DNA from 3 places in the Angustibacter sp. McL0619 genome. Region 3 is predicted to be linked to each of the others. Evidence: predicted binding sites of a transcription regulator. Region 3 holds the regulator's gene; each other region holds the start of a gene.
The links. The regulator LexA, encoded in region 3, represses DNA repair genes until DNA is damaged. The targets are predictions, from matches to a motif close to TCGAACANNTGTTCGA.
Positions count from the first base shown of each region.

Region 1: ACPPVT_RS08765 (DUF6504 family protein) is a predicted target of LexA. The motif match lies at 7,011-7,026, and genes of this name have one in related genera.
Region 2: recA (recombinase RecA) is a predicted target of LexA. The motif match lies at 6,643-6,658, and genes of this name have one in related genera.

Region 1 covers NZ_CP188257.1:1,886,329-1,895,833, forward strand. The annotation lists gene ACPPVT_RS08715 (nitroreductase/quinone reductase family protein) at 1-187, opposite strand, end outside; gene ACPPVT_RS08720 (SDR family oxidoreductase) at 261-1,040, opposite strand; gene ACPPVT_RS08725 (dihydrofolate reductase family protein) at 1,043-1,588, opposite strand; gene ACPPVT_RS08730 (hypothetical protein) at 1,600-2,289, opposite strand; gene ACPPVT_RS08735 (hypothetical protein) at 2,299-2,907, opposite strand; gene ACPPVT_RS08740 (hypothetical protein) at 2,904-3,566, opposite strand; gene ACPPVT_RS08745 (hypothetical protein) at 3,576-3,998, opposite strand; gene ACPPVT_RS08750 (hypothetical protein) at 3,998-5,266, opposite strand; gene ACPPVT_RS08755 (YbaK/EbsC family protein) at 5,406-5,933, opposite strand; gene ACPPVT_RS08760 (MerR family transcriptional regulator) at 5,995-6,891, opposite strand; gene ACPPVT_RS08765 (DUF6504 family protein) at 7,229-7,642, shown strand; gene ACPPVT_RS08770 (SAV_6107 family HEPN domain-containing protein) at 7,682-8,140, shown strand; gene ACPPVT_RS08775 (DNA polymerase III subunit alpha) at 8,137-9,505, shown strand, end outside.
Region 2 covers NZ_CP188257.1:1,855,866-1,865,370, forward strand. The annotation lists gene ACPPVT_RS08585 (ATP-dependent helicase) at 1-2,312, opposite strand, end outside; gene ACPPVT_RS08590 (DUF3046 domain-containing protein) at 2,362-2,586, shown strand; gene ACPPVT_RS08595 (L,D-transpeptidase family protein) at 2,603-3,550, opposite strand; gene ACPPVT_RS08600 (ABC transporter ATP-binding protein) at 3,845-4,759, shown strand; gene ACPPVT_RS08605 (ABC transporter permease) at 4,759-5,586, shown strand; gene ACPPVT_RS08610 (ABC transporter permease) at 5,586-6,356, shown strand; gene ACPPVT_RS08615 (DUF2277 family protein) at 6,377-6,595, opposite strand; gene recA (recombinase RecA) at 6,808-7,857, shown strand; gene ACPPVT_RS08625 (regulatory protein RecX) at 7,863-8,432, shown strand; gene ACPPVT_RS08630 (amino acid ABC transporter ATP-binding protein) at 8,444-9,226, opposite strand; gene miaB (tRNA (N6-isopentenyl adenosine(37)-C2)-methylthiotransferase MiaB) at 9,267-9,505, shown strand, end outside.
Region 3 covers NZ_CP188257.1:2,745,616-2,755,120, reverse strand. The annotation lists gene ACPPVT_RS12710 (aminotransferase class V-fold PLP-dependent enzyme) at 1-920, shown strand, start outside; gene ACPPVT_RS12705 (hypothetical protein) at 1,002-1,358, shown strand; gene lexA (transcriptional repressor LexA) at 1,405-2,190, opposite strand; gene ACPPVT_RS12695 (LysM peptidoglycan-binding domain-containing protein) at 2,392-2,802, shown strand; gene nrdR (transcriptional regulator NrdR) at 3,195-3,710, shown strand; gene ACPPVT_RS12685 (vitamin B12-dependent ribonucleotide reductase) at 3,895-6,816, shown strand; gene ACPPVT_RS12680 (methyltransferase domain-containing protein) at 7,060-7,851, opposite strand; gene ACPPVT_RS12675 (hypothetical protein) at 8,065-9,132, shown strand; gene ACPPVT_RS12670 (SulP family inorganic anion transporter) at 9,302-9,505, shown strand, end outside.

The DNA of each region.
Region 1 (9,505 bases), 860 kb from region 3:
CGGCCGGCGTCGTGTGCTCCTTGCCCGACTTCGCACCGACCGTGGTCAGGTAGATCAGCGACATCCCTTGGAACGTGTCGTGCCTGCGCCGGTGGAACCACACCATCACGGGCATGACCACCTTGCCGACCAGCTTCGGTGGCGTGCGGCCGCCTCGGGTACCGCTTGGCAGCTTCTCGATCGACATGACCAGTCCCTCCGACGAGTGTTCACGCACAGCATGCGCGGGCCGGTGGCGGCCTGTCGACCTCGGCGGTTCGTCAGCCGGTGTTGAAACCACCGTTGCTGTGCAGCAGCTGCCCGTTGATCCAGGAACCCTCGTCGGACAGCAGGAACCGGACCAGGTCGGCAGTGTCGCGCCCGGTGCCGAGCCGGCCGGCCGGCGTCTCGGCCACGCCCATGGCACGGATCTCGTCGGTCATCCAGCCGGTGTCGATCGGGCCGGGGTTGATCACGTTGGCCCGCACCCCTCGGTCGGCCAGCTCGGTGGCAGCGGCCACCACGATCCGGTCCAGCGCACCCTTGCTCGCCCCGTACGGCGTGTTGCCGGCAGTGTGGTCGCTGGTCAGCGCGACGATCCGGCCCTGCACCTCGCCCGGCGCCACGGGACCGGCGGGCAGCTGCTCGGCGAACGCCTTGACCAGCAGCCACACCGCCCTGGCGTTGACCGCGAAGTGGCGGTCCCAGCTCTGCACCGACGTGGTCAGGATCGAGCTGTCCACCGACTCCCCGTGGGACATGACCAGCGCGGACAGCGTCCCCAGCTCGCTCACCGCCGCGTCGACCAGTCGGGCCGGCGTGGCGACGTCGGCGAGGTCACCGGGCAGCAGGACGACCCTTCGACCGAGCGCTCGACACTGCGCCGCCACCGCCTCCGGGTCGGCCGGGGTCCGCTCGTAGCCGAGCCGGTCGTCGTACGGCGTCCAGTACGACAGCCCCAGGTCCCACCCGTCCCCGGCCAGCCCCAGCGCCAGTGCAGCGCCGATCGAACGTCGCCGACCGACACCGGTGACCAGAGCGGAACGCGGACCGGACGGCACGGTCAGACAGGTCTGTAGACCAGGTGCACGACGCCGTTGTCGTACACGTCGTGCCCGGTGAGCGTGAGCTTGGTGGCGTCCACGCCATCCGCCCAAAGCCGCTGCCCCCGACCGACCGCGACGGGGTAGACGAACAGGTGCAGCTCGTCCACCAGTCCCTGCGCGAGCAGCCCGCGCACCAGGGTGCCGCTGCCGGAGACGTAGATCAGACCGTCCGTCGAGTCCTTGAGCCTGCGGATCGCGTCGGCGTCGAACGCGCCGAGCAGCGTCGAAGGCCCCCAGTCAACGCTCGGCTTGCGCGCCCCGACCACGTACTTGTGCGTGTCGTTGAAGAACGGCGCGCCCGGGTCCTGCTCCGCCGTCCGGGTGGACCAGGCCGGCGCGAACATCTCGTACGTGGTGCGGCCCAGCAGGATCGCGGTGGACGCACCGGTGATCGCGGCGAGCGTCTCGCCCATCCTCGGATCGAAGCCGAACTCGAAGGTCCACTGCGGGTCCTCGAACACCCCGTCGAGCGCGACGAACTCGTGGACGGCGATCCTGCCCATCGGCGTGCCTTTCAGTCAACGGCGACGACGCAGACGACCGTGGCCTCCTCGCCGCCGCTGACGGTGATGGTGCTGCGATACGTCCTGCCCACCTCGAACGTACCGGCAGCCAGGTCGCAGGACACCGTGACCACCCGCTCCTCGCCGGCCGGCACCGTCGTGCGGGCCGGGTCGAGCTCGATCACCGCGTCCAGCTCGACCCCGAGCTCGTCGACCAGCGGCGCCGCCGACAGCTCGATCCGCCGAGCCCTGGGGTGCCGGTTGACCACCGTCACCGCGCCAGATGCCCGTTCGCCGGGCGAACCGCGCAGGGTAAGCCCGGCCGCGCCGGGTGCGGGCGGCGGGGGAGCGGCCGGGTGCCTGGTCGGCTCCGCGGACGGCGCGTGCGCGTGGCCGTGGCCCGGCGCCTGCCGGCTGCGCGCTACGTCGTCCACGACGCTGGTGGCGACCGCGCTGCCCAGCTGGGCGATGTCCCGGACGTACTCCGCGCCGAGGCGGCTCGCGCTGCGCCAGTAGCGCGTTCCCTCGCGGCGGGCCGCCTGCGCGTAGGCGCGGCTCGCACTGGCGGTGTCGAGCTCGCCGCCCATCGCCGAGCGCACCAGCTCCATCGAGGCCCTACCCCACGCGGCCTGCGCCTGCCAGGCCTCGCGGGTGACCTCCAGCCAGCGGGTCAGCTCCGGATCACGCTCGTCCTGGGCCATCGTGTCCTCCTAGCAGCAACCGCAGTCGCAGGTGACGTCCACAGCGTCGCACACCGCTGGGTGGACCACGACCGCGATCCGTTGCGGCCGTGCACATCCTTCGAAGCGGACGTCGGCGTACGCGCTCGCGCAGCCGCCGACGTCACCGAGCGACTCGCGCTGGTCGCCGTCCTTGGGTGCGCTCACCGCGACGAGCAGCCGAACCACCTTGCGCTCGCACCCCTGCAGGGTCAGCGGTGAGTCCACGTCGAACCGCGCCTGCACGCTCACCTGCTCGTCGCTGCACGCGTGCCACGGCCCGACCTCCAGGCTCACCTCGCGCTCGCGGTGCCGCGAGTTGCGCAGGGAGAACGCGAGCACCCGGCGCTCGCCCGCGCGGGCGTGCAGGACGACGTCGGCCTGCGGCACGCAACACGTGCACGGGTCACCGCAGCCGCAGTCCTGCTGTTCGTGGGACTGCGTGCAGCCGCAGGCCTTCTGGTCGCCACGCGGCTCGGTCGTCCAGCCGCGTTGCAGAGTCCGGACGGCGCTGGAGGAGTCGTCCCACCAGCGCTGCATCGCCTCGGCCCAGCCGGTCGCCAGGTCGTTCAGCACGTCGGTCGGTGCGCTGCTGCTCATCGGTTCTTCCTCGCTGTGGTGGGCTTGTCGTCGCAGGGCAGCACCAGGACCACGAGGGTCGCGGTGCCCAGGGGGATGCGCGCCTGGTGGCGGCGAGTGGGGTCGAGGTCGTCCGGGACGGCGACCCGGCCGGTCGCGTCGAGTGCGACCCCCGGCTCGACGGTGACCGCGGCGTCCAGGGTGAGGGTGACGTCGAGGTCGCCGACGACGCCGTTCGTCCACACTCGCGCCTTGAGCACCGACGCGACGTGCACGGAGACGTTGCCCTGGTTGGTGATCCGCAGCGTGAGCGGCCCGGTACCCCGTTCGGCGAGCAGCCGGTGCGGGCTGATCTGCAGGTCAGGTTCGGGCTCGACGTGCAGCACCGCCTCGCGGGCCACCCCGGCCACCTCGAGCTGCACGGGGTACGTGCCGGGCGCGGTGGTGGCGGGCAGGCTCAGGCTTACCGGCACGGTGCCGGTCGCCCCGGCTGGCAGCCTGGCGCCCAGGGTGGCGGCGGTGGTCGGCACGTCCGCGCCGCGCACGGTCGCCGAACGCACCGTGACGGCCTGGTCGGTGGTGTTCTGGACGGTGACCGTCGCGTCCAGGCGGCGCGGCGTGCCGCGCAGCTGGATGGGCGGTGTGGGGGCGGCCGGCGTGCCGCGGCGCTTGGTGGCCACAGCGCCCGCCTACAGGTCCACGACGATCGGACAGGCCCGGTCGGGTCGCACGTGGGTGGACGTCTGGCCGGACACGCTGAGCGCGAACAGCTCCAGCCCGAGGACCGACCAGCCCCAGCGTTGCTCGTAGGGCGTGCAGACCTCTGTCGGCGGGGGAGGCGCCAGCTCGAGGCGCACGCAGGAGTCGACGGCGACCGGTCTCAGGTCGACGGACGACTGGAGCGGCGCCAGCGCGACCTTGGTGTCCGCGACGACCATGCTGTCGGTGTGCAGCTTGGACTCCGAGGTCACGGCGGACTTGGTGTTCACCGACGTCCCGCCGGCCAGCGTCGTGGTCGTCCCGCCGTCCAGGGTGAGCTTCATGTCGTCCAGGCCGGCGAGGTCGGTGGTCAACCCACCGGAGACGTTGGTGTCGATCGAGTAGTCCGCCATCAGGGCGTCCCTTCGGTTGGGCTGGTTGGGCCGGCTGGGCTGACGAGGTAGGAGTGGTGGAAGCCCAGCCGGGGGTCGCCCCAGCTGGGCAGCCGCGGGTCGAACTCCTGCAGCTCGGGCATCGATACCCGCAGTCGAAGCTCGAGCGAGGGGTAGTCGTAGACGGTGATGTGGTTCTGCCCGCGGTTCGCGGTGAACAGCAGCGTCTGGTCGGCCGACAGCTGGCAGGCGTAGATGCCGTCCAGCAGCGCCCCGCGGCTGACCTTCATGGCGCCGACGTACAGGTGGGCGTTGCTGAACACGTTGCCGCGGGCTAGCGCCTCGGTGACGGTGGCGGCGGCCTGGCGGGCGTGGGTCCACTGGTCCAGCGCGCCCGGGTGCTCGTCGATGATCCGGTGCTGCGACAGCGTCGCCAGGTCGACCAGCACGACCGTGTGGCTGCCGCCGGTGCAGAAGATCAGCTCGCGGTCGGAGATCGTCACGTCGGAGTTGATGTGCGCCGGCAGGTCGCGGTCGGCCGACCAGTGCCGCAGCACCCGGCCGGACTCGGCGTCCACCTCGTAGGCGTACTCGCGCAGGTACGACATCCCCCAGTGCTGCCAGTCGGTCCCGTCCGCCGGCGCCACCCGGAACGAGAGCGCGTAGAACACGTCGAGCACCGGGTGCGGCACCAGGTGCCAGCAGGTGGTGGGCAGCTCGACCCGGCGGACGGCGCCGGTGAGCGTGTCCAGGACGCCCACCTCGCGGGCCTCGCCACGGGTCGGGTGGTCCATCCCGCCGAACACGACGTAGCGCCCGGACGCCGTGCGCTTCATCGCGTGCGGGACCTTCAGCCCGTGCGGCGCCAGCTGCTCGGCCTTGGTCAGCCGGTTCACGTCGAAGCGCCACAGGTGCTCGCCGATCGCGGTGACGAACTCGGTGTCGTCCAGCCAGACCAGGTGCGTGCTGCCCTTGATGGTCGTGTCCGGGACGGCGAAGCGCAGCGTTGACACCCGGTCCGCCTCGTCCAGCGTGGCCGGGTCGTAGAACAACAGGTGCTGACCGGTGTTGCCCAGGAAGCCCAGGCGGCGGGCGGGGTCCACCGTGGGGGCGTGCCCGCCGGCAACGCCGCCGAAGTACGTGATCTTGTAAGCGTGGTCGCCGGTGGCCGGGTCGTACCGGAACAGGCAGACCCCCGCGCGGCCCTCGAGACCGTTCAGGCCGTTCCCGTCCAGGGCGATGTGGAACGCGTAGGGGTAGTCGCGCGCGCCCCCCGCTACGCCGACCACCACAGATCACCGCCCGGCCCGGTGCTCGTTCTCCCGCGGCTCCAGGCCGCCCCAAATCGACCATACGCGGCCACGCGGGCGGCGTCACCGGGGCGAATCGGACAAAGCCCCACCGCCGCAGACCCGGTGGGCCAGCTGGCTAGCCTACCTCGATCGGCTGGCCCCCGGTGATCCGGACCAGCTCCTCGTACGACGTCGGGAACACCGTGTGCGGGTGGCCCGCGGCCGCCCACACCACGTCGTACCGCGACAGCGCGATGTCGATGAAGGTGCGCACCGGCGTCAGGTGCCCGACCGGGGCGACCCCGCCGATGGCGAAACCCGTTGCGGCACGGACGATCTCCGGTGTCGCCCGCTGCAGGTCCGCGACCCCGATCAGGTCCGCCACCTTGTGCGTGTCGACCCGGTGGCCGCCGGAGGTCATGATCAGCAGCGGCTCGCCCGGCACGCCCAGCTCGTGTCGTCCCTGGTCTGGGTCGGCGACGGCCGGGACCGAGACGAAGACCAGCGAGTTGGCGATCTGCGAGACCTCCACCCCGAGCGCGTCGGCGGCGGCCTGGGCGGTCCGGGCGGCGTCGTCCAGCACCCGCACCTGCCCCTGGACACCCAGGCCCGCAAGGGTCTGGGTCACCCGGGCGACCGCGTTGTGCTCGGTGAGGTCCGCCATGGAGGAAGGGTAGTGCCGGTGCGAACTACCGTCGCGCAGGTGAGTCGCACCGGCGCGGCCCTCACCAGAAGCGCGGCTGCCCGGGGATGGTCTCCAGGTCGGCCAGCAGCATGGCGCGGTCCTCGTCGTCGGCGATGTCCTCGCCGCACGCCAGTGCCTGCTCGGTGGCGGCCCGGGCGGCCAGCGCATCGCCGCTGACGGCGTGCGCACGCGCCAGCGCCTCGTACGCGAACGCCAGGTCCCAGTCGCCGATCGCGTTCTCCCGGCACAGGTCCAGCTCGCGCTGTGCGTGGTGGAGGCTCGGCTCGCCACGACCCAGGACGGCGTAGACCCGCGAGCACAGCCACTCACCGCGGGCCAGGTTGACCGGGGTGCCGACGCCGGCCCAGTGGTGCCGCGACGCGTGCGCGGTGTGCAGCATGCGGTCGTCGTCGGCCGGGGTGCGGGCCTCGTTCTCCATCAGCCGCCAGGTGTCGTTGAAGAGCGCGACGGCAAGTCGCCGCTCGACGTCGTGGTCCAGCCTGGTGTCCGGGTGGACATCGGCAGGCTGGGCCGGTTGGGTGGCCTGTTGCGGCTGGGAGGGCCCGCTGGTCTGGGTCACCGGTGTCTCCTTCAGGTAGTGGTCGATGGTGTGCAGATCGCCGCGCAGGCGGATCGAGCGGGCCTCGACGCGTCGGCGGTGCCGGACCAAGGTCGCAGTCACGGCGTCGAGGTCGGAGCTGTTCAGGCACTCGCGCACCTCTTGCAACGGGACGTCCACTGCACGCAGCCGATGCACCAGCAGGGCGATGTCGAGCTGCTGATGGGTGTAGTACCGGTAGCCGGTCTGCGGGTCCACGTGCGCGGGGTGCAGCAGGCCGACCCGGTGGTAGTGCCGGATCGCCTTCGTGGTCAGGCCGGTGCGCCTGGCCAGCACGCCGATGGTCAGGAGCTCGTCGGGGGTGGTGCTCGAGGTCATGTCCGGCAGGCTAGGGGTCTACCCCGGGGCAACCTCAAGCACGTCGCGGGAGGTGTCAAGAGCGGGTGGCTCGATGGTGTTGACGGACTGTCCGAGCCCGGGTGTAGTCTCGTAGTCGTTCGAACACCTGTTCGAATCCTCTCGAGGCGTACTCCCCGTCGCCTCGGGGGAGGGTCCGTCCTTCCGGCCGCTTCGACCCCGGCCCCGTGACGGGCCCGGACCTGCCTGGTCCGGGTGGCGGTGGGGAAGCCGCCACCCGGATCTGGCCGGTCCGGCTCTGCCTCCTTCCCCACGGCAGCGCGACCAGCGGGCATCAGTCGTGGTGGAGGTGGTTGCTGTGCGGCGGTACGACGAGGCGATCGAGGTGCGGACGGCGAACGCGGCCGAGGTGGCGGATCCTGAGGGCGCCGCCGTAGGCCTGTCGGCGCCGGTGGCCTTCGTGTGGCGTGACCGGCTGTACGTCGTCCGGGGCGTGCTCGCGCACTGGTACGAGCGGCGCGTGTGGTGGCGAGAGGCGGCCGCCACGGCGTTGCTCGGTCTGCGGGCCGAGACCTCTGGGGGGTCCACCGCGCAGGGGGCGGTGGCGCTCGCGCCGGGCGAGGTCCGGGCATCCCTGGAGCCGGCAGAACGACAGGTCTGGCGGGTCGAGGCCGCGGCCGGGCGTTCCAGCCCGGTCGGGGTCTACGACCTCGTGCACGACCCGTCTGCCGAGCCCGTCACCGGTTGGCGGCTGACCGGCGTCGACGACTGAGGCGCACCCCATCGACCATCGAGCTGGCAGGAGGATCTCGTGACCACACCCGGCCCTGCGCGCGTCCCACCCGGCAGCCTCGACCTGGTCGACCGAGCCAGGGACAGCCTGGTGATGGCCCTCAGCGCCACCTCGGCCGGCGAGCGCTACGTCGCGGCCCACCTGGCTGCGCTGCGGGCTGCGGCCGCCGTGCTGTCGGTGCGTGGGCGTCCGCAGCGGTACGGGCGGCCGCGCAGCGTGTGGGAGGTGCTGCCCACAGTGGCGCCCGAGCTGGGGGAGTGGGCCAGCTTCTTCGACGCCGGGGCGACCCGTCGAGCCGCGGTCGAGGCCGGCCGGGAGGACGCCGTGAGCAGCCGGGAGGCGGATGACCTGGTCCGCGACGGCGAGGCCTTCCTCGCAGTGGTCGAAGGCGTGCTCGGTCTACCGCGTCACGCGGTGCTGCCCGTGGGGGCCGCTTCGATCTCCAGCGGGACGCTCCCGCTGCCGTTGTCGGGATGACCAGCGACTTCGTCCACCTGCACGTGGCCTCGGGGTACTCGCTACGGCACGGCGCCTCCTCGCCGCAGGTCCTGGTGGACCGTGCGGTCGAGCAGCGGATGAGCGCACTCGCTCTCACCGACCGCGACGGGCTGTACGGCGCGGTCAAGTTCGTCCTGGCCTGTCAGCGCGCCGGCATCGCCCCGCTGCTCGGGGTGGATCTGGCGACGGCACCCACCGGTCTGGTCGACGGGCTGCCGGGCTGGGCCGATCCGTCGGCCGCGGCGCGGGCCGCCGGAAACGGGCGGACGCCTGTGCGCGGTGGGGCCCTGGTGGATCCCTACCGTCCTCGGGTCACGGTGCTCGCCCACGGCCCGGCCGCACCGGCGGGTGCCGGTGCGGGGTGGGCGGCGTTGTGCCGGCTGACCTCCGCGGCGCACCTGGCCAGCGCCGCGCTGGGCGGCGAGCGGGGGACGCCGGTCACCGACCTGGCGATGCTCGCCCGCCACGCGAGTACGCCGACGTCCGATGGGGCAGCGCTCACGGTGCTGCTCGGCCCGTCCAGCGAGGTCGGTCGGGCGGTGCTGGCCCGGCGTCCGGACCTGGCCCGCGCCGTGCTGTCCCGGTGGCGCGAGGTGCTGCCCGAGGGGTCGTTGGCGATCGAGGTGGTCTGTCACCACGGGCCGCCGAACGGCCCGCTCAGCGTGCAGCACGCCGGGCGGATGCTGGCGCTGGCCAGGGCAGCCGGCCTGCCCGCCGTGCTGACCAACGCGGTCCGCTATGCCACCCCCGACGGGGCCGCCACCGCCGACGTCCTGGATGCCACCCGGCGGCTGGTCACGCTCGACGTGCGTCACCTCGACCGGGTGACCGCCCAGGGCTACCTGGCCGACGGCGCCACCATGACGCGTACCGCCGAGCAGGTCGTGGCGACCCTCGGCGGTGGCAGCCACCTGGCCCACGACGAGGTGCGTCGGCTGCTGGCCGACACGGCCGCGCTGGCCGGGCGGTGCGAGCTCGACCCGAGAGCCGACCTCGGCATCGGGTCGGTGCACCTGCCTGAGCCCGCGGTGCTCGGCCTGTCCGCGGGCCAGAGCCCGAGCGCAGTGCTGCGCGAGCGGGTCCACGCATCGGTCGCCGGACGCTACCCGGGTGCACCGCAGCGTCGGTTGGGCGAGGTGGGGCAACGCCTCGCCGCCGAGCTCGACGTCATCGACCAGCTCGGCTACCAGAGCTACTTCCTCACCGTCGCCGCGGTCTGCGACCTGATCCGGGGCATGGGCGTGCGGGTCGCGGCTCGCGGGTCAGGGGCAGGCAGCCTGGTCAACTACCTGCTCGGGATCAGCGGTGTCGACCCGATCGAGCACGGTCTGCTGATGGAGCGGT
Region 2 (9,505 bases), 890 kb from region 3:
ACGTCGTGCACGTCGTCCGGGTCGAAGGTGACCAGGGCCGCGACGTCCACGGGAGGGCCGTCGTCCAGCTCGACGTCCGGCAGCCGCAGGACGAGCCCGTCGTCGCCGTGCATGGCTTGCACGTCGACCCCGAAACGCTCCTGCATGCGGGCGCTCACCGCGAGCGCCCACGGTGCGTGCACCTGCGCGCCGAACGGCGAGTGCACCACCACGCGCCAGTCGCCGAGCTCGTCGCGGAAGCGCTCGACGACGATGGTGCGGTCGTCCGGCAGGTGCCCGCTCGCCTCGCGCTGCTCGGCGAGGTACTCCAGCAGGTTGTCGGTGGCCCACTCGTCCAGACCGGCCCGGCGTACCCGCTCGCGAGCCGCGTCCGCGTCCAGCGCACCGACCTCGCGGACGAACGCCCCGACCGCCCGGCCGAGCTCGGCCGGGCGCCCCAGCGTGTCGCCGTGCCAGAACGGCAGCTTGCCCGGCTGCCCGGGGGCGGGCGTGACGAGCACCCGGTCGTGGGTGATGTCCTCGATCCGCCAGGAGGACGAGCCGAGGGTGAAGACGTCCGAGACCCGTGACTCGTAGACCATCTCCTCGTCGAGCTCACCCACTCGCCGTCCGGGGCCCTCGCCGGTTGCGAGGAAGACCCCGAACAACCCGCGGTCAGGGATCGTGCCACCGCTGGTCACGGCCAGGCGCTGGGCGCCGGGCCGGCCGGTCAGCTGGTCGGTGTGCCGGTCCCAGACGAGCCGCGGACGCAGTTCGGCGAACTCCTCGCTCGGGTAGCGCCCGGCGAGCATGTCGAGCACGGCATCAAGCACGCCGCGGGTGAGGGTGGCGAAAGGCGCTGCGCGGCCGACCAGGGCGGCCAGGTCGTCGACCGCCCAGTCGTCCATGGCGCACATCGCCACCACCTGCTGGGCCAGCACGTCGAGCGGGTTGGCGGGCAGCCGCAGGGCCTCGATGTCGCCGCTGCGCATGCGCTCGACGACCACGGCCGTCTGCACCAGGTCGCCGCGGAACTTCGGGAAGAGCACGCCGCGCGAGACGGCGCCGACCTGGTGGCCGGCCCGGCCGACGCGTTGCAGCCCGGACGCGACGCTCGGCGGGGACTCGACCTGGACCACCAGGTCGATGGCGCCCATGTCGATCCCCAGCTCGAGCGAGCTGGTGGCCACCACGGCGGGCAGCCGGCCCGCCTTGAGTTCTTCCTCGATCAGGGCCCGCTGCTCCTTGCTGACCGAGCCGTGGTGCGCCCGCGCCAGCACGGGCGGCGCGCCGGCGCTGGACCCGGCCTGCGCCATCAGCTGGGCGGGGGTTCGCGGTGCCGGGCGGTCGGCGTCCGGCTCAGGGCGGTCGACCGGGCCGGCGAGGTCGGCGGCGTCCAGCCGCTCCTGCCACACCTCGTTGAGCCGGGCCGTGAGCCGCTCGGCCAGCCGGCGGGAGTTGGCGAACACCAGGGTGGAGGAGTGGTCGGCGACCAGGTCGACGACCCGCTCCTCGACGTGCGGCCAGATCGACGTCCGCGCCGGATCGCCGGCGGCCGGGCCGTCCAGGTCGCCGGTCGGCTCGCCGATCGCCCCCAGATCGGGCACCGGGACGACGACCCGCAGGTCGAGCACCTTGTCGGACGGCGGTTGCACGACAGTCACCGGCCGCCCGCCGGCCAGGTAGCGCGCCACCTCGTCGACCGGACGCACCGTGGCGGACAGGCCGATGCGTTGGGCCGGCTCAGGCAGCAGCGCGTCCAGGCGCTCCAGGCTCAGGGCGAGGTGCGCACCGCGCTTGGTGCCGGCCACCGCGTGCACCTCGTCGAGGATCACGGTCGTCACCCCAGCCAGCGCCTCGCGAGCCTGCGACGTCAGCAGCAGGAACAACGACTCCGGCGTCGTGATCAGCACGTCGGTGGGCGTCCGAGCGAACGTGCGTCGCTCCTTGGCCGGAGTGTCGCCGGACCGCACGCCGACACTGACCTGCGGCACCGGCTGGCCCAACCTCGCGGCGGCGTGGCCGATGCCGGTCAGCGGCGCGCGCAGGTTGCGTTCGACGTCCACCGCCAGCGCCTTCAGCGGACTGACGTAGATCACCCGGCAGCGGCGCAGCGGCTCGGCCGGCGCGGCCTCGCTGGCCAGCCGGTCCAGCGCCCACAGGAACGCCGACAGCGTTTTGCCCGAGCCGGTCGGTGCCACTACCAGCGCGTGCTGGCCGGTGCTGATCGCGTCCCAAGCGCCCACCTGCGCGGCCGTGGGCTCGGCGAAGGCAGCCCTGAACCACTCACGGGTGGCGGGGGAGAAACGCTGCAGCACGTCGGGCACGCCCATGATGGTGTCACCCGCCGCCGACAGCGGACGCCGTGCGATGCTGGCGCTCGTGCGACACAGCGAGTTCTGGCGGCTTATGGACGAGGAGTTCGGTGCCGGGTACGCCCGGACGGTGGCACGCGACCAGGTAGTCGGCGCCCTCGGTGGTCGCACCGCCGAGCAGGCGCTCGCCGATCACGTGCCGCCGCGCGACGTCTGGGTCGCGATGTGCGAGGCCATGGACGTACCGCAGGAGCGTCGGTGGGGTCGGCGCAACCTGCGCGCCCCACGCTGAGCCCGCCTCGCGGGCCTCAGTAGACCCAGACGGTGCGGCCGATCGGCGCCGTCCCGGACGACCAGAGGAAGTCGATCGCGCTGTTCGACAGCCGAACGCACCCGTGCGAGGCCGGGTAGCCGGGCACGCTGGCCGAGCCGTGCAGCGCGTACCCGCCGGTGAAGTACTTGGGCCGCCACAGCTCGCCGAGCCGGCTGACCCGCAGCCCGTCGATCTGCCGCTGCACGCTGAACCGGCCCTCGGGGGTTGTCGCGACGTAGTCGTGACCGTCCGAGGTGTACGGCTGGCCGCTGCCGGTGGAGGTGTTCAGCACGTACTTCAGGGACCCGTCGACCACGACCATGACGAGCTGGCGGTCCTTGTCCACCTCGACGGCCGAGCCCGACGTCGTCCTCGGATGCGGTCGGACACCCTGCTCGAGGGCCCTCTTCGTCTTCGGACCGAGGACGCCGTCGCGGCCCAGGCCGGCCGCCTTCTGCAACGCCATGACGGCCTGGCTGGTGTTCGAGCCGTACTCGCCGTCCGCTGACCCGAGCCAGTAGCCGAGCGTGCTGAGCCGTTTCTGGGCCGCCAGCACGTACGGGCCGCCCATCCCGGGCCGCAGGATCGTCTTGGCGGTGACCGGCGCGGCGCTGGTCGTGGGGGAGGTGCCGGGCCCGGCCGTCCCGGTCGCGGTAGCCGTCGGGCTGCTCGTCGGTGCGGACGTCGAGCTGGGAGTCGCCGTGGGAGTCGGTGTGGGAGTCGGCAAGGACGGTGGGCTCGTGCTGGACGGAGAGCTGGACGTCGTCGCGGACGACCTCGTGCCGGCGGACGGCTGCCCGGCCGGGCCGGCGGCTCCGTCCTCGCCGGTGGGGCCGCAGGCGCCGAGCGCGAGCGCCAGCGTGATGGTCGTCGCGGCGATCGAGCCCCGGCGCACGGCCGACGACCCGACCTCCAGCCGTGCAGCCTGCCGGCCAGCCAGCATTCGCGGTCCCCGTTCTCGTAGGTGGTCTGCGTCTGCCTTGCACACGCGTGACGCGACCGACCGGTTGCATCGAGCCTACGCACGCCGGACGGCGGATCGTGGGTGACGCGCGGCGCGAGCTGGACCGTGACCGGGCTGTGACGCGGCCTGGTCACCGGCGCCACCGCGGAAAACACGCTGCGGCTGTCGGTGGCCGTGGTTAGGGTCGCTCGGGTGAGTGAGAGGACGAGCCAGAGCGCAGCCGAGCAGATCGAGTCAGGTGAAGGCGTGGACGACGACCGGCGAAGTGCGCCCATGATCGAGGCGCGCGGGCTACGCAAGCAGTTCGGCGAGTTCACCGCCGTCGACGGCATCGACGTCCGGGTCGAGCGCGGCGAGGCGTTCGGCTTCCTCGGGCCGAACGGTGCCGGCAAGTCCTCGACGATGCGGATGATCGGCTGCGTGTCACCACCGACCGGGGGCGAGCTCAGCATCCTGGGCCTGGACCCTCGCTCGAAGGGCGCCCAGATTCGCGCTCGGCTCGGCGTGGTGCCTCAGCAGGACTCGCTCGACGGCGAGCTCACCGTGCGCGACAACCTACTCATCTACGGCCGCTACTTCGGGCTGTCCCGGGCCGAGTGCCGACGACGTGCCGACGAGCTGCTGGAGTTCGCGAACCTGACCGAGCGTGCGGACGCGATGGTCGAGCCGCTGTCCGGAGGTATGAAGCGCCGGCTGACGATCGCCCGGGCGTTGATCAACCGCCCCGAGATCCTGCTGCTGGACGAGCCGACCACCGGGTTGGACCCGCAGGCCCGGCACGTGCTGTGGGACCGGCTGTTCCGGCTCAAGCGGCAGGGCGTCACGCTCGTGCTGACTACGCACTACATGGACGAGGCGGAGCAGCTCTGCGACCGGCTCGTGGTGATGGACGCCGGCCGGATCGTCGCCGAGGGCACCCCGCGGTCGCTGATCGAGGCGTGGTCCACCCGCGAGGTGCTCGAGCTCCGGTTCGCCGACGACGACCTCACGCCGCACGCCGACCGGCTGGACGGCGTCGCCGACCGGATCGAGGTGCTCCCGGACCGGCTGCTGCTCTATGTGGACGACGGTGAGCAGGCCACCGTGGCCGTGCACCAGCGGGGCATCCAGCCGCTGTCGTCGCTGGCTCGGCGCAGCACCCTGGAGGACGTCTTCCTGCGGCTAACCGGCCGGACGCTGGTGGACTGATGGCCACGACGTCCCTGAGTCGACCTTCGGCCGCTCCCGCGCCGGTGGACGCCGGCCCGCACCCGGTGATCCGGGTGCTGGAGTACTTCCTGGTGCTGATGCGGCGCACCTTCCGCGGCACGCTGTTCGGCAGCTTCTTCTCCCCGCTGCTGTACCTGGTGGCGATGGGCTACGGCCTCGGCTCACTGGTCAACAGCGGTGGGAGCTCGGCCCTGGACGGTGTGCCCTACGTAGAGTTCATCGCGCCAGGGGTGCTCGTCGCGACCGCGATGCAGATGGGGGTGTTCGACGCGTCCTACCCCGTGCTCGGCTCGATCAAGTGGGGTCGGCAGTTCCACGCGATGCTCGCCACGCCGGTCCGCGTCTGGGACATCGTGGCCGGCAACCTCACCGCGATCCTGCTGCGCTCGCTGCTCAGCGGCGTGGTTTTCCTGGTCGTCGCCGCCGTTCTGGGCGCCATTCCTTCCTGGACTGGGGTGTTCGCGCTGGTCGCGGTGGCACTGGTCACGCTGGCCTACGCCGGCCCGATGTTCGCTATCTCCTCGCGGGCCGAGACGGACACGACGTTCAACCTCGTCTTCCGGCTGGGCCTGGTGCCGATGTTCCTGTTCTCGGGGACCTTCTTCCCCGTCGACCAGCTGCCGGCCTGGATGCAGCCGGTCGCGTTCCTGATCCCCCTATGGCACGGGTCCTCGCTCGCCCGCGACGCGACGCTGGGCACGATGTCCTTCTGGCCGGACCTCGTGCACGTGGCCTACCTGCTGCTGTGGGTCGTGGTCGGTGGGTACCTGGCCCACCGCACGCTGCGCCGCCGGATGGTGGTCTGATGGCCGCCCTCGCCCTGGCCGGCGTCGTGGTCGAGCGCAACGTGCTCACCTACCGGCGGCAGTGGGTCGCGTTCCTGACCGGGTTCCTCGAGCCGGTGTTCTACCTGTTCTCGCTCGGCCTCGGGCTCGGCGCGCTGATCGGTGACGTGACGTTGGCGAACGGACAGACCGTCACGTATGCGCAGTTCATGGCGCCGGCCATGCTCGCGATGTCAGCGATGAACGGTGCGGTCTTCGACGCGACCTACAACATGTTCTTCAAGCTCAAGTACATGCACACGTTCGACGCGATGCTGGCGACCCCGGTCGGCCCGCGTGACATCGCGGTCGGGGAGATGCTGTGGTCGTTGATGCGAGCCGGCTGCTACGTGGTCGGGTTCCTGCTCATCTCGGTGGCGATGGGTCTGACCACCAGCTGGTGGGCCCTGCTGGCCCTGCCGGCGGCCACCCTGATCGGCTTCGTCTTCTCCGCTGTGGGCATGGCTGCCACGACGTGGATCCGCAACTTCCAGGACTTCGACTACATCCAGATGGCGCTCGTGCCGCTGACCCTGCTGTCCGGGACGTTCTTCCCGGTCGACGCCTACCCGCCCGCGTTGCGCTGGCTGGTCGAGCTGTCCCCGCTCTACCACGGCGTGGTGATCGAGCGGGCGCTCTGCCTGGGTGACGTGTCGTGGTCGTTGTTCGGCAACGTCGCGGCACTGCTGGCGATGGGCGCGGTGGGGCTGGCCGTGACCCGTCGGCGGCTGGCCGCGCTGCTGCTGAAGTAGCGGCCGGCAAGCGGCGCAGGTCAGCTGGCGGCCGCGCCGCGGACCTGCAGGCTGTCCAGCAGGCGCTCGGTCGCCTCGGCGACCTCGCGCACAGCGGCGTCGAACGCGGCCGCGTTGTGCGCCGCCGGGGCGCGGAAACCGCTGATCTTGCGCACGTACTGCAGGGCGGCGGCGTGCATGTCGGAGTGGCTCACGTCGTGGGTGTACGGCTCACGGAGGGTCTTGATGCTGCGGCACATGGCTCGACCTTACGTCGATCCGACACGCCGGAACAGCCTCCGCCGGATCGAACACCTGTTCGGTAGGGTTGTCCACAGTTGCTCGGGTGAGTCCCACGATCCACAGGTCGAGGGCGGCTCGGGACGGTTGTCGGTGGGGCCGCCTAACGTCTCCGTCGATGACAACACGACGTAGCGGTCGGCAGCCCCGACCCGAACCACGAGGTGGAAACATGCCCGCTCCCGCAGACCGCGAGAAGGCGCTCGACACGGCGCTCGCGCAGATCGACCGACAGTTCGGCAAGGGCTCGGTCATGCGCCTCGGCGACGAAGTCCGTGCGCCGATCGAGGTGATCCCCACCGGTTCGGTGGCCCTCGACATCGCCCTCGGCATCGGCGGTCTGCCGCGCGGCCGGGTGGTCGAGATCTACGGCCCGGAGTCCTCGGGCAAGACGACCGTCGCGCTGCACGCCGTCGCGAACGCGCAGAAGGCCGGCGGGATCGCTGCCTTCATCGACGCCGAGCACGCGCTCGACCCCGAGTACGCCCAGAAGCTGGGGGTGGACACCGACGCGCTGCTGGTCTCCCAGCCCGACACAGGTGAGCAGGCGCTCGAGATCGCCGACATGCTCATCCGCTCCGGAGCGCTCGACATCATCGTCATCGACTCCGTCGCGGCGCTCGTGCCCCGCGCCGAGATCGAGGGCGAGATGGGCGACAGCCACGTGGGTCTGCAGGCTCGGCTGATGTCCCAGGCGCTACGCAAGATCACCGGCGCACTGAGCAACTCCAAGACCACGGCGATCTTCATCAACCAGCTGCGCGAGAAGATCGGTGTCATGTTCGGCTCGCCCGAGACGACGACCGGTGGCAAGGCACTCAAGTTCTACGCCTCGGTCCGGCTCGACGTCCGTCGCATCGAGACGCTCAAGGACGGCACCGACCCGGTCGGCAACCGCACCCGGTGCAAGGTGGTCAAGAACAAGATGGCCCCGCCGTTCAAGCAGGCGGAGTTCGACATCCTCTACGGCCAGGGCATCTCCCGCGAGGGTGGCCTGATCGATATGGGCGTGGAGCAGGGCTTCGTCCGCAAGTCCGGTGCCTGGTACACCTACGAGGGCGATCAGCTCGGCCAGGGCAAGGAGAACGCGCGCTCGTTCCTGCGCGACAACCCCGACCTGAGTAACGAGCTGGAGAAGAAGATCAAGGAGAAGCTCGGCATCGGGCCCCGGGTCGACGCACCCGCTGAGGTGGCCGTGCCCGAGGTCAAGGTCGACTTCTAACCACCGTGTCGACGTCACGTCCGGCCCGCGCCCGGGGAGGGCGGCTCGCATCGCCGAGCGAGCCCGCCCCGGGCGGTTCCGCCGACGACACGCCAGATGCCGATCCGGAGTCGGTGGCCAGGGCGATCGTGTTGCGGCAGCTGACGATGGCGCCGCGCAGCCGTTCGCAGCTGGCGGACAAGCTCGCCCAGCGAGGGGCTCCGCAGGACGTCGCCGAACGAGTTCTCGACCGCTTCGAAGAGGTCGGACTGATCGACGACGCCGCCTTCGCCGAGATGCTGGTCCGCTCGCAGGTGGCGGGTAGGGGCTTGGGGCGTCGTGGGCTGGCGCACGAGCTGCGTCGCAAGGGCGTGGACGACGAGACCGCCCGCGTCGCCCTCGAGCAGGTGGACGACGAGTCGGAAGCAGCCGCGGCGAGAACCCTGGTGGCACGTCGGATCGCCTCAACCCGTGGGCTCGAGCGAGACAAGAGAATGTCCAGACTGGTGGGCATGTTGGCGCGCAAGGGTTACCCCTCTGGGCTGATCATGTCCGTGGTCCGCCAGGCTCTGGACGAGGACGAACCGGCGCGCTGACCGCCGCCCGGTCAGTGCGGCAGGATCTTGGAAAGGAAGTCTCGGGCCCGATCAGTGGTCGGTGCGGTGAAGAACTGCTCCGGCGTGGCCTGCTCGAGGATCCGGCCGTCGGCCATGAAGACGACACGGTCCGCGGCCCGGCGTGCGAATCCCATCTCGTGGGTGACCACGAGCATCGTCATGCCGGACCTGGCCAGGCTGGTCATCACCTCCAGCACCTCGTTGATCATCTCGGGGTCCAGTGCCGAGGTCGGCTCGTCGAAGAGCATCACCTTGGGGTCCATCGCGAGTGCCCGGGCGATCGCCACTCGCTGCTGCTGGCCGCCCGACAGCTGGGCCGGGTACTTGTCGGCCTGCGCTCGGACGCCGACTCGCTCCAGCAGCTCGTGCGCCCGTGCGCTCGCGTCGTCCTTGCTGATGCCGCGCACCTTGATCGGGCCGAGGGTGACGTTCTCCAAGATGGTCTTGTGCGCGAACAGGTTGAACGACTGGAAGACCATGCCGACGTCCGCTCGCAGCCCGGCCAGGGCTCTGCCTTCGGCGGGCAGCGGCACGCCGTCCAGGGTGATGGTGCCGGACTCGATCGTCTCCAGCCGGTTGATCGCCCGGCACAGGGTGGACTTTCCCGACCCCGACGGGCCGATCAGGACGACGACCTCGCCCTCGCCCACGGTCAGGTCGACGTCCTGCAGGACGTGCAGCTCGCCGAAGTGCTTGTTGACGTGCTCCAGGACCACGAACGGCCGACGATCCGGCTGCGCGGGGGCAGCGGACCCAGCGTCCGGTTCGGTCATGCCGCCAGACACTAGCGACGCAAGTACCCTGGACGTTGCCATGGACGAAGTGATCACCCAGACCGCCGACGCCCGCACCTACGAGGTGCGCACGTTCGGCTGCCAGATGAACGTGCACGACTCCGAACGGCTCACCGGCCTGCTGGAGGACGCCGGCTACGCCCCGGCGCAGCAGGGCAGCACCCCCGACGTGGTGGTGTTCAACACCTGCGCGGTGCGCGAGAACGCGGACAACAAGCTCTACGGCAACCTCGGCCACCTCGCGCCCACCAAGAAGCA
Region 3 (9,505 bases):
GCTACGACACCGTGGTCAACCGGGCTCGCGAGCTGTATGCCCAGCTGGTCGGCGTGCCATCTTCCTGGGTCGCGGTCGGGTCGCAGGTGTCGGTGACGGCCGGCACCCTGGCCGCCAGCCTGCCGCCCGGCAGCCGCGTGATCTGCGTGGACGGCGACTTCAGCTCGATGGTCTTCCCGTTCCTGGTCCAGGCCGATCGCTCGGTGAGCGTGCAGCACGTGCCGTTGGAGCAGCTGCCCGAGGCGGTTGCCGCCGGGTGCGACGTCGTGGCCTTCTCGCTGGCCCAGTCGGCCGACGGCCAGGTGGTGGACGCCACCGCCGTCGTCGAGGCGGCCCGCCGGGTCGGCGCGCTCACGTTCTGCGACACGACCCAGGCGGCGGGCTGGATGGACATCGACGCCTCGCAGTTCGACGTCACCGTCTGCTCCGCCTACAAGTGGCTCTGCGCGCCCAGGGGATCGGCCTTCGCCACGATCCGGCCCGGACTGCTGGAGCAGATCCGACCGGTGAACGCCGGTTGGTACGCGGGGGACTCGGTTTGGGGCTCCTGCTACGGCCCGGACATGGACCTGGCCCCCGATGCGCGCCGGTTCGACGTCTCGCCGGCGTGGCTGTCGTGGGTCGGGACAGTGCCGTCCCTGGAGCTCTTCACCTCGCTCACGCCTGCGGAGCGGGCGCACGGTTCTCGGCTCGCCGACCGGCTGCGTGCCCGGCTGGGAATGCCGGCGCAGGATCGGCCAGTGCTGTCGCTACCCGACGCGGACGGCGCCATCGCGCAGCAGCTGGGACTGGCCGGTTGCACCGTCGCCGGCCGGGCCGGTCTGGTCCGGATCGCCTTCCACCTGTGGAACGACGACGGGGACGTCGCGCGCGTCGGCGACGCACTTGTGCTGGCGGGGTCCGCGTCGTTGCTAGGGTGACGCCCGTCTCGTCCAGCTGTGTGGCGAGCCGTTCATGAAGCCGTTCCCCGCCGGTCGTGGGAGCCGCTCTGGAAGGCTGCCATGTCGCTGGAGATCCAAGACCCCCCGTCATTCGACGACGAGATGGGCTCGGTCAGCCTGCTGATCGACCACGAAGCAGGTGCTTTGGTCGTGCTGCACGGCGCCATCGGAAACGAGCTGCACGCTGAGGTCCGCGAGCTCGTGGCTGACCTCGAGTCCGACGTCGCCGGGACCTCCGGTCGTCCGGTGCAGGTGCTCGCCGAGCACGTGACGAGCTTCGGGTTGCCCGGCGTCTGGCTGCTCCTCGAGCTTCGCCGAGCCGCCCGGCCGGCCGTGGTGTCCGTCGTCAGGCCGTCGGAGTGCGTTCGGTCAGCCATCGCGAGGCACAGCATCGCCGGTCTGGCCATCGTCGGTTAGCCGCAGGCTCAGGCGCCAACCGCTCGCCGCTAGGCGGCGTCGGCCTTCAGATCCGGCGTAGGACCGCCTGGACGCGGCCGAGCACGGTCGCCTCGTCCCCGGGGATGGGCTCGTAGGCGGGGTTGTGCGGCATCAGCCAGATGTGCCCGTCGCGGCGCCTGAAGGTTTTCACCGTCGCCTCCCCGTCGAGCATCGCGGCGACGATGTCGCCGTTCTCGGCGGTCTGCTGCTGCCGGACCACGACCCAGTCGCCGTCGCAGATCGCGGCGTCGACCATGGAGTCGCCGACCACCTTGAGCAGGAACAGCTGCCCCTCGCCGACGAGCTGGCGGGGGAGTGGGAAGACGTCCTCCACGGCCTCCTCCGCCAGGATCGGACCGCCAGCCGCGATCCGGCCGACCACCGGGACGTAGGACGGCGTGGGCCGGGCGTCGCCCGAGCCGGTCGGGTCGTCCAGTGGAGCCGCGGCCGGTTGTGCGGACGCGGCCGACGGACCGTCCGGCGACATGACCTCGATGGCTCGGGGCCGGTGCGGGTCGCGGCGCAGGAAGCCCTTGCGCTCGAGCGCGGCGAGCTGGTGCGAGACGCTGCTCGGACTGGCCAGCCCGGCCGCCTCGCCGATCTCCCGCATGCTGGGCGGATAGCCGCGCCTCTCGACGCTGTCCCGGATGGTCTCGAGCACCCGACGCTGACGCGCGGTGAGGCCGTCGCCGGAGTCGCGCTCGGGCATCTCGTGCACATCGGCGGGCGGTCGTCCGAGCGTGGCCATCGCGTTCCTCCTGGTCGGGGCGGTGCGATCACCGTAGGGCCTGGACGGGCTCGATTCAAACATCTGTTCGAACGTGTTGCCGGTCCTGGGTGCTCGGGCGGCCGTTGTCGGTGGTCTCTGATGTGGTGTTCCTGAGCACGGATGAGACGGATGAGTCGAACGAGTGTTCGGCCAGGACTCGACAACGACGAGTCCCGGTGCTAGAAATCGTACAGGCGTTCGATCGAACAACCGTTCGATCCTCTTCTTCCCCGGAGGCCAGCCATGACCGCGATCACCATCTCCGCTCCGCCGTCCATGCGGCACCGCGCGCCCGCGGCTCGGCCTGCCCGCCCGGTCGGTTCGAAATGGGGCGCCCGCTCGCAGGTCGCCCCGGCCCCCACGGCCGCTCTGCGGCTCACTCGCCGCGGCCGACTGGTGATCACCGGGATGCTGGCGTCCGCAGCGATCGTCGCCTCGTTGTTCGTCGGCGGGGTCGGCCTGGCCGGCACCGACTCGGCACCGGTGCCGACCCGGTACGTGACGGTCGCGCCGGGCGAGACCCTCTGGGCGATCGCGGGTGAGGTCGCGCCTTCCGTCGACCGCCGTGACACGGTCCAGCGGATCCTCGAGCTCAACGCACTGCCCTCCGCCCTCGTTCAGGCCGGCCAGCGGATCGCTGTCCCGGCTTCCTGAGCCGTCGCTCCAACTGTCGAGCGCGTGACGCGTCTACGGTTCAGCCGCGAGGCGCTGGTGCTGGTGTGGCGGATGTGGTCGATCCAGGTGTGGGTCGCCCCGGGGAGCACGCGGTGTTGCGACACGGACACCAATCGGGTGGCGGTCCTTGCGCGTCCTTGGATTGCGGTCTAGCGTCTACCCCAACATCTAGTAGTTACACCGATGTGACTCGTCCACAGGTTGTGGTCCGTCGCCCACAGGTTCTCCCCAGGTGATCCACAGATCCGTCCACAACAGACGAGATCCGCACCTTAGAAACCGGGGGTTCCGGCCCAACTCGGGCGCCCCTTCGGCTGTCGGTGCTGGGTGAGACGGACGATCCGTTGACGACCCGTTGAGAGGAGGCGGCCGTGCACTGTCCGTTCTGCCGCCACACCGACTCGCGTGTCGTGGACTCCCGGGCCACCGACGACGGATCCTCGATCCGGCGCCGTCGCCAGTGCCCCGACTGCGGGCGCCGGTTCACGACGGTCGAGACGGCGAGCCTGTCGGTGGTGAAGCGCTCTGGGGTGACCGAGCCGTTCAGCCGCGCGAAGGTGCTCTCCGGCGTGCGCAAGGCGTGCCAGGGCCGGCCGGTCGGCGAGGACGACCTGGCGATGATCGCCCAGCGCGTCGAGGAGGCGGTCCGTGCGACGGGCTGCGCCGAGATCGAGGCGCACGAGGTCGGGCTGGCCATTCTGGGCCCGCTGCGCGAGCTCGACGAGGTGGCCTACCTGCGGTTCGCCAGCGTCTACCAGGCGTTCGACTCGCTGGAGGACTTCGAGTCGGCCATCGTCCTGCTGCGCGCCGAGCGTGACGCCATGGGCGTCGAGCCGGGCGAGCGTGCCGACGGCGCCGACGTCCCTGGGCCGGGGCGCGCCACATAGACACCGCCGGTGGCGGCGGAGGGGAAGCCGACGCCACCGGCGGTCACCACTCGAGCTTCCTCGGAGCGACTCGCTCCGAACAGCACCACACGAGTCACACGGTTCACAGCAGTAACAGACTTCAGCAGGCAATACGGGTCACGCCAGGGGCGTTGACACAGACAGGGCAAGGGGACGAGGACACATGACAGAGACCACGAGCGGCGCTCGAGGAAGCTCCCGTCGCAAGGAGCAGGGCAAGGGCGTGAGTGTGCAGCGCATCTTCACGACTCCCGGTACGCACCCGTACGACGAGGTGACGTGGGAGCGTCGCGACGTCGTCCAGCAAAACTGGAAGACGGGCGAGACCATCTTCGAGCAGCGCGGGGTCGAGTTCCCCGACTTCTGGTCGGTGAACGCGTCGACGATCGTCACCACCAAGTACTTCCGCGGTGCCGTCGGCAGTGAGCAGCGTGAGCAGAGTCTGCGCCAGCTCATCGACCGCGTCGTCCTCACCTACGTCAAGGCGGGCAAGGAGCACGGCTACTTCTCCACCGCGGAGGACGCCGAGATCTTCGAGCACGAGCTCACCTGGACGCTGCTGCACCAGGTGTTCAGCTTCAACTCCCCGGTCTGGTTCAACGTCGGCACCTCGTCGCCGCAGCAGGTCAGCGCCTGCTTCATCCTCGCCGTCGACGACTCGATGGACTCGATCCTGAACTGGTACCGCGAAGAGGGGCTGATCTTCAAGGGCGGCTCCGGTGCCGGCCTCAACCTCTCCCGGATCCGTTCGAGCAAGGAACTGTTGCGTTCCTCGGGCGGCACGGCCTCCGGCCCGGTCAGCTTCATGCGTGGTGCGGACGCGAGCGCCGGCACCATCAAGTCCGGTGGCGCCACCCGTCGCGCGGCCAAGATGGTCGTGCTGGACGTGGACCACCCCGACATCGAGGAGTTCGTCGAGACCAAGGCGCGCGAGGAGGACAAGATCCGCGTCCTGCGCGACGCCGGGTTCGACATGGACCTCGGCGGCCACGACATCACCAGCGTGCAGTACCAGAACGCGAACAACTCGGTGCGCGTCACCGACGAGTTCATGCGTGCGGTCGAGGCCAAGGGCGAGTTCGGCCTGAAGGCGCGCACCGACGGCCGGGTCATCGACACCGTCGATGCCGCGGGGCTGTTCACCAAGATCGCCCAGGCCGCGTGGGCCTGCGCGGACCCGGGCATCCAGTACGACGACACCATCAACGACTGGCACACCAACCCCGAGACCGGCCGGATCACTGCGTCCAACCCCTGCTCGGAGTACATGAGCCTGGACAACTCCTCCTGCAACCTCGCTTCGCTGAACCTGCTCAAGTTCCTCAAGGACGACGACACGTTCGACGGCGCGACCTTCGCCAAGGCCGTCGAGCTGGTCATCACCGCGATGGACATCTCGATCTGCTTTGCGGACTTCCCGACCGAGCCGATCGGCGACACGACGCGCAAGTACCGCCAGCTGGGCATCGGCTACGCCAACCTGGGCGCGCTGCTGATGGCCTCCGGGCTGGGGTACGACAGCGACGGCGGCCGTGCGCTCGCCGCCGCCATCACCTCGCTGATGACCGGCACCGCGTACAAGCGCTCCGCCGAGCTGGCCGCGGTCGTAGGTCCGTACGAGGGCTACGCCCGCAACGCTGACGCGCACAAGCGGGTCATGCGTAAGCACGCAGCCGCGAACGACGCCATCCGCACCCTGACGACGTTGGACAAGGACGTGCAGCGCCTGGCCACCAAGGCCTGGGACGACGTGGTCAAGCTGGGCGAGAAGAACGGCTACCGCAACGCGCAGGCCTCGGTGCTCGCTCCGACCGGGACCATCGGCTTCATGATGGACTGCGACACCACCGGCATCGAGCCGGACTTCTCGCTCGTCAAGTTCAAGAAGCTCGTCGGCGGCGGCTCCATGCAGATTGTCAACCTGACGATCCCGCGAGCTCTGAAGAAGCTCGGCTACACGACCGAGACGATCGAGGCGATCGTCGAGTTCATCGCCGAGAACGGCCACGTCATCGACGCGCCCGGTCTCAAGCCCGAGCACTACGAGGTGTTCGACTGCGCGATGGGCGCGCGGTCCATCGCCCCGATGGGTCACGTTCGCATGATGGCTGCGGCACAGCCGTTCCTGTCCGGTGCGATCAGCAAGACGGTCAACCTGCCGGAGACGGCCACCGTCGAGGAGATCGAGGACGTCTACCTGCAGGGCTGGAAGCTCGGACTGAAGGCGCTGGCCGTCTACCGCGACAACTGCAAGGTCGGCCAGCCGCTGTCCGACGCCAAGGCCAAGGGCGCTGACAAGGCGTACGACGGCGCGGCGGAGGCTACCGTTGAGAAGGTGGTCGAGTACCGCCCCGTGCGCAAGCGCCTGCCGAAGCGCCGTCCGTCGCAGACGATCTCGTTCGCCGTCGGCGGGGCCGAGGGCTACCTGACGGCCGGGTCCTACCCGGACGACGGCCTGGGCGAGCTGTTCCTGAAGTTCGGCAAGCAGGGTTCGACCCTCGCCGGGGTGATGGACGCCTTCTCGATCGCCGTCTCGATCGGCCTGCAGTACGGCGTCCCGCTGGAGACCTTCGTCGAGAAGTTCACCAACCTGCGGTTCGAGCCAGCTGGTCTGACCGACGATCCGGACGTCCGGATGGCGCAGTCGATCATGGACTACGTCTTCCGCCGGCTGGCCCTGGACTACCTGGACTTCGACACCCGCTCGTTCATGGGAATCCACACCGCCGAGGAGCGTCAGCGCCAGCTCGAGACCGGCTCGTACACGGCGACCGACGCCGAGGCGACCTCGGGTTCGGACGAGGAGGACGCGGACGCCGCCGAGATCGTGTCGCTGTCCCAAGGCGTGCCGGTGAAGCCGTCCGCCAAGGCTCCGACCGAGGCAGCCGAGCTGAAGTCCGGCGCGGGTGCGGCATCGGCGAAGGTGCTCTCCGACAGCGAGGTGCACTCCTCGGCCGAGCTGCTGGAGAAGTTCCAGGGCAAGGCGGCTGACGCCCCGATGTGCATGACCTGCGGGACGAAGATGCGCCCGGCCGGTTCCTGCTACGTCTGCGAGGGCTGCGGGAGCACCTCCGGCTGCAGCTGATGTCAACGGTCATGCAATTTTCCTGCTGACGCGGACAGCAACGTCGCGGATTCGGCCATCAATGTCCGAGATTCGGTCACGCGGACATTAGGACTGAGCATCAAAGGAGCCCCGGCCCAATGCGGGCCGGGGCTCCTTGCTGAGTGCGCTTGCCGCTCAGCTGCGTAGGCGCGATGACGTCAGCCGCCGACCATATCCACCGCGAGCGCCGAGGCAGCGCTCCCGTCACGCCGGGGAGCGCAGCTAGATTCGGCGGGCCAGGAACAGGTATCGGTTGACCGAGAAGAAGTACTCCCCACCCGCCCCCAGGGCCTGGAGGTCGGCCAGCCAGGCGGATGCGTCCTCCTCGGTGACGCCGCGCCGGCCGGGGACGAAGTTGGCGATCAACTGCATCACGCCGGCGCTGAACGAGCGCGGGTCGAACGACGGATTGTGGAGCACGAGCACGTCCTGACGCTCGACCGCCAGCGCGGCGGACTCGAGTCGCCTAGTGAGCGTTCTTGGCAGCCACGCATCCGCGAGGTGCTCTTGCCACGCGCTCATCACCCGTCCGTGCCGTTCGCGGTCGCTCGTGTGCCACACGAGCGAGTCCCAGTCCGTGTCGAGAATGAGCACCCGCCCGCCGGGGACGAGCACCCGGTGGACCTCGGTCAACGCCGTCCCGATATCCGGCACGTACTCGAAGACCTGGGTCGAGACCACCGCATCGAAGCTCTGATCGTGGAAGCCGAGCGCTGTTGCATCGCCGAGCCCGAAAGTCATCGTCGCAGCGCCCGGTGCCGCCTCGAGACCTCTCGCATGCGCGATCATCGGCTCGCTCACGTCGACGCCAAAGACGGCACCGGACTCACCGACGCGGCTTGCGATCCCGGCGGCCAAGAAGCCTGGCCCCGAGCCGACGTCGAGTACGCGCTCGCCCACCTGCGGGTCCAAGATCTCGAGCGTCGCCTCGCGCTGGGCCACGACATCCGGCGTCGTGTACAAGTCGACGACTCGGCGAGTCATGTCTTCGTCGAACGACATCGCCGTGCTCATGGCAGCACTCTCGCACGAGACTCTGGGAACGTCCGGACACGCACTCCCGGAATCTGGCGCAACCTTGACTGTCTTGCCCAGCCGTCGCCCCATGCTGCTGAAATCAGCGCATCTCCAGCGCTCCAGGCCGAGGAACCGGGTGTATGAGGCTCGGCGCTTCGCGCTCCGTCGACGGGCATTCCAGCCGCCACCAATACAGGTCATGCTCGTTCCATGGGTGAGCTGAAGACGCAGCGCCCGTCCACGCGGAGGTGGCTTCGTCCACACTCGACCGCACCCTCTCGCGAGGAACCAACCGGGCCGTTCGAACCGATCCTGCAGCTGCAGCGGCAGGCCGGAAACCACGCTGTCGCGCAGCTGCTGAGGCCGGCCAACGCCGCGCGTGCCCAGCGGGCGCCCACTCCAGAGAATCCGCCGGTCAGCACCCTGAACCCGACCGGCACCACGAACGACCAGCAGTGGGCCGCCGCGTACAAGGCTGCGGTCGCCCAACCGTCAGTGGCCGCGTACGAGGCGCTCTTTCGCGACATCGCCATCACCGCCGGGATGGACCAGATCCCAGGCTTCAACCTGGCATCGATCCCCAGCACCGACGGCAAGACCGCCCAACCCGGGCTGAACTTCACCCTGAAGGCCGGCGAGAGCGGCCACACGGCCTGGGTCGACAAGGCGGGCAAGTTCGGGGTCAAGCTGGCCCCGACCAAGAAGCAGGTGCCGGAGGTGGCCATCGCCGTCATCCTCGGGCCGGTCGCCCTCAGCGCGGACAAGGGCCTGTCGCTGCGCACCATCCGGCACGAGATGGTGCACGCACGGCACAAGGTCAAGGTGCTTGAGGCCATCAGGACCTGGCAGGCCGCGCCCGGACAAGCCGGACTCGACGACTGGCTCAAGCAGCAGGTCGCCAAGAAGAAGATGTCGGACCTGGACCTGGCTCTGATCAGCAAGGGCGCGCAGGACGCCGCGTCGAACACCGAGGTTCTCGGCTACGTCGAAGGCTTCACCAACGACTTCCACCGCCGCGCGGCGACCATGGCTGCCGCGAGCATCTCGTTCTTCGAGCTGCTCGGCGTCGTCGTCACCGAGAAGGTGTACCCCTGGGCGGGCGCGGACCCGGCCGTCCGGCAAGAGGCTCTCGCCCGCCTCAACGACTACCACGGTCGGCTGGACCCGGGCCATCAGCGCCTCTGGAAGGAGTGGCTGGACCGTGAGCGCGGGAAGGTCGTCAAGGCCCAGCCCGGGCGGACGGACTTCCTGGATGCCCTGTCCGCATTCGTCGTCTGATCTCCCTCGGACACGACCCGGACATCATCGACGAACGCACAACCGAACAGCCCGGCTGGCATAGTGGCAGCGGGCCTGGTGTCGGGCCTTTCCTGCGGCCGGGACGACCGGATCGTGCCAGCGCCGAGTCGGCCGCGGAACCGCAGAGGGCAGACTGGCGGCGATCGCGGTGGACGAAGCCGGTCACGACGACCGGGAGCAGCCGGCCAGCGAGGCCGGTGCGCCGGCCAGGCGGACGCCGTCCGTGCAGCTGGAGCCGTTCGCGGCCGCCTACGACGGCCGTCGGCCGTTCCGTTCCGCGCGGAAGGCACCACTCAGCAGCCGGTACCTCCCGTTGCTCTCCGCCATCCGCGGCTACAGCCCGGGACGCCTG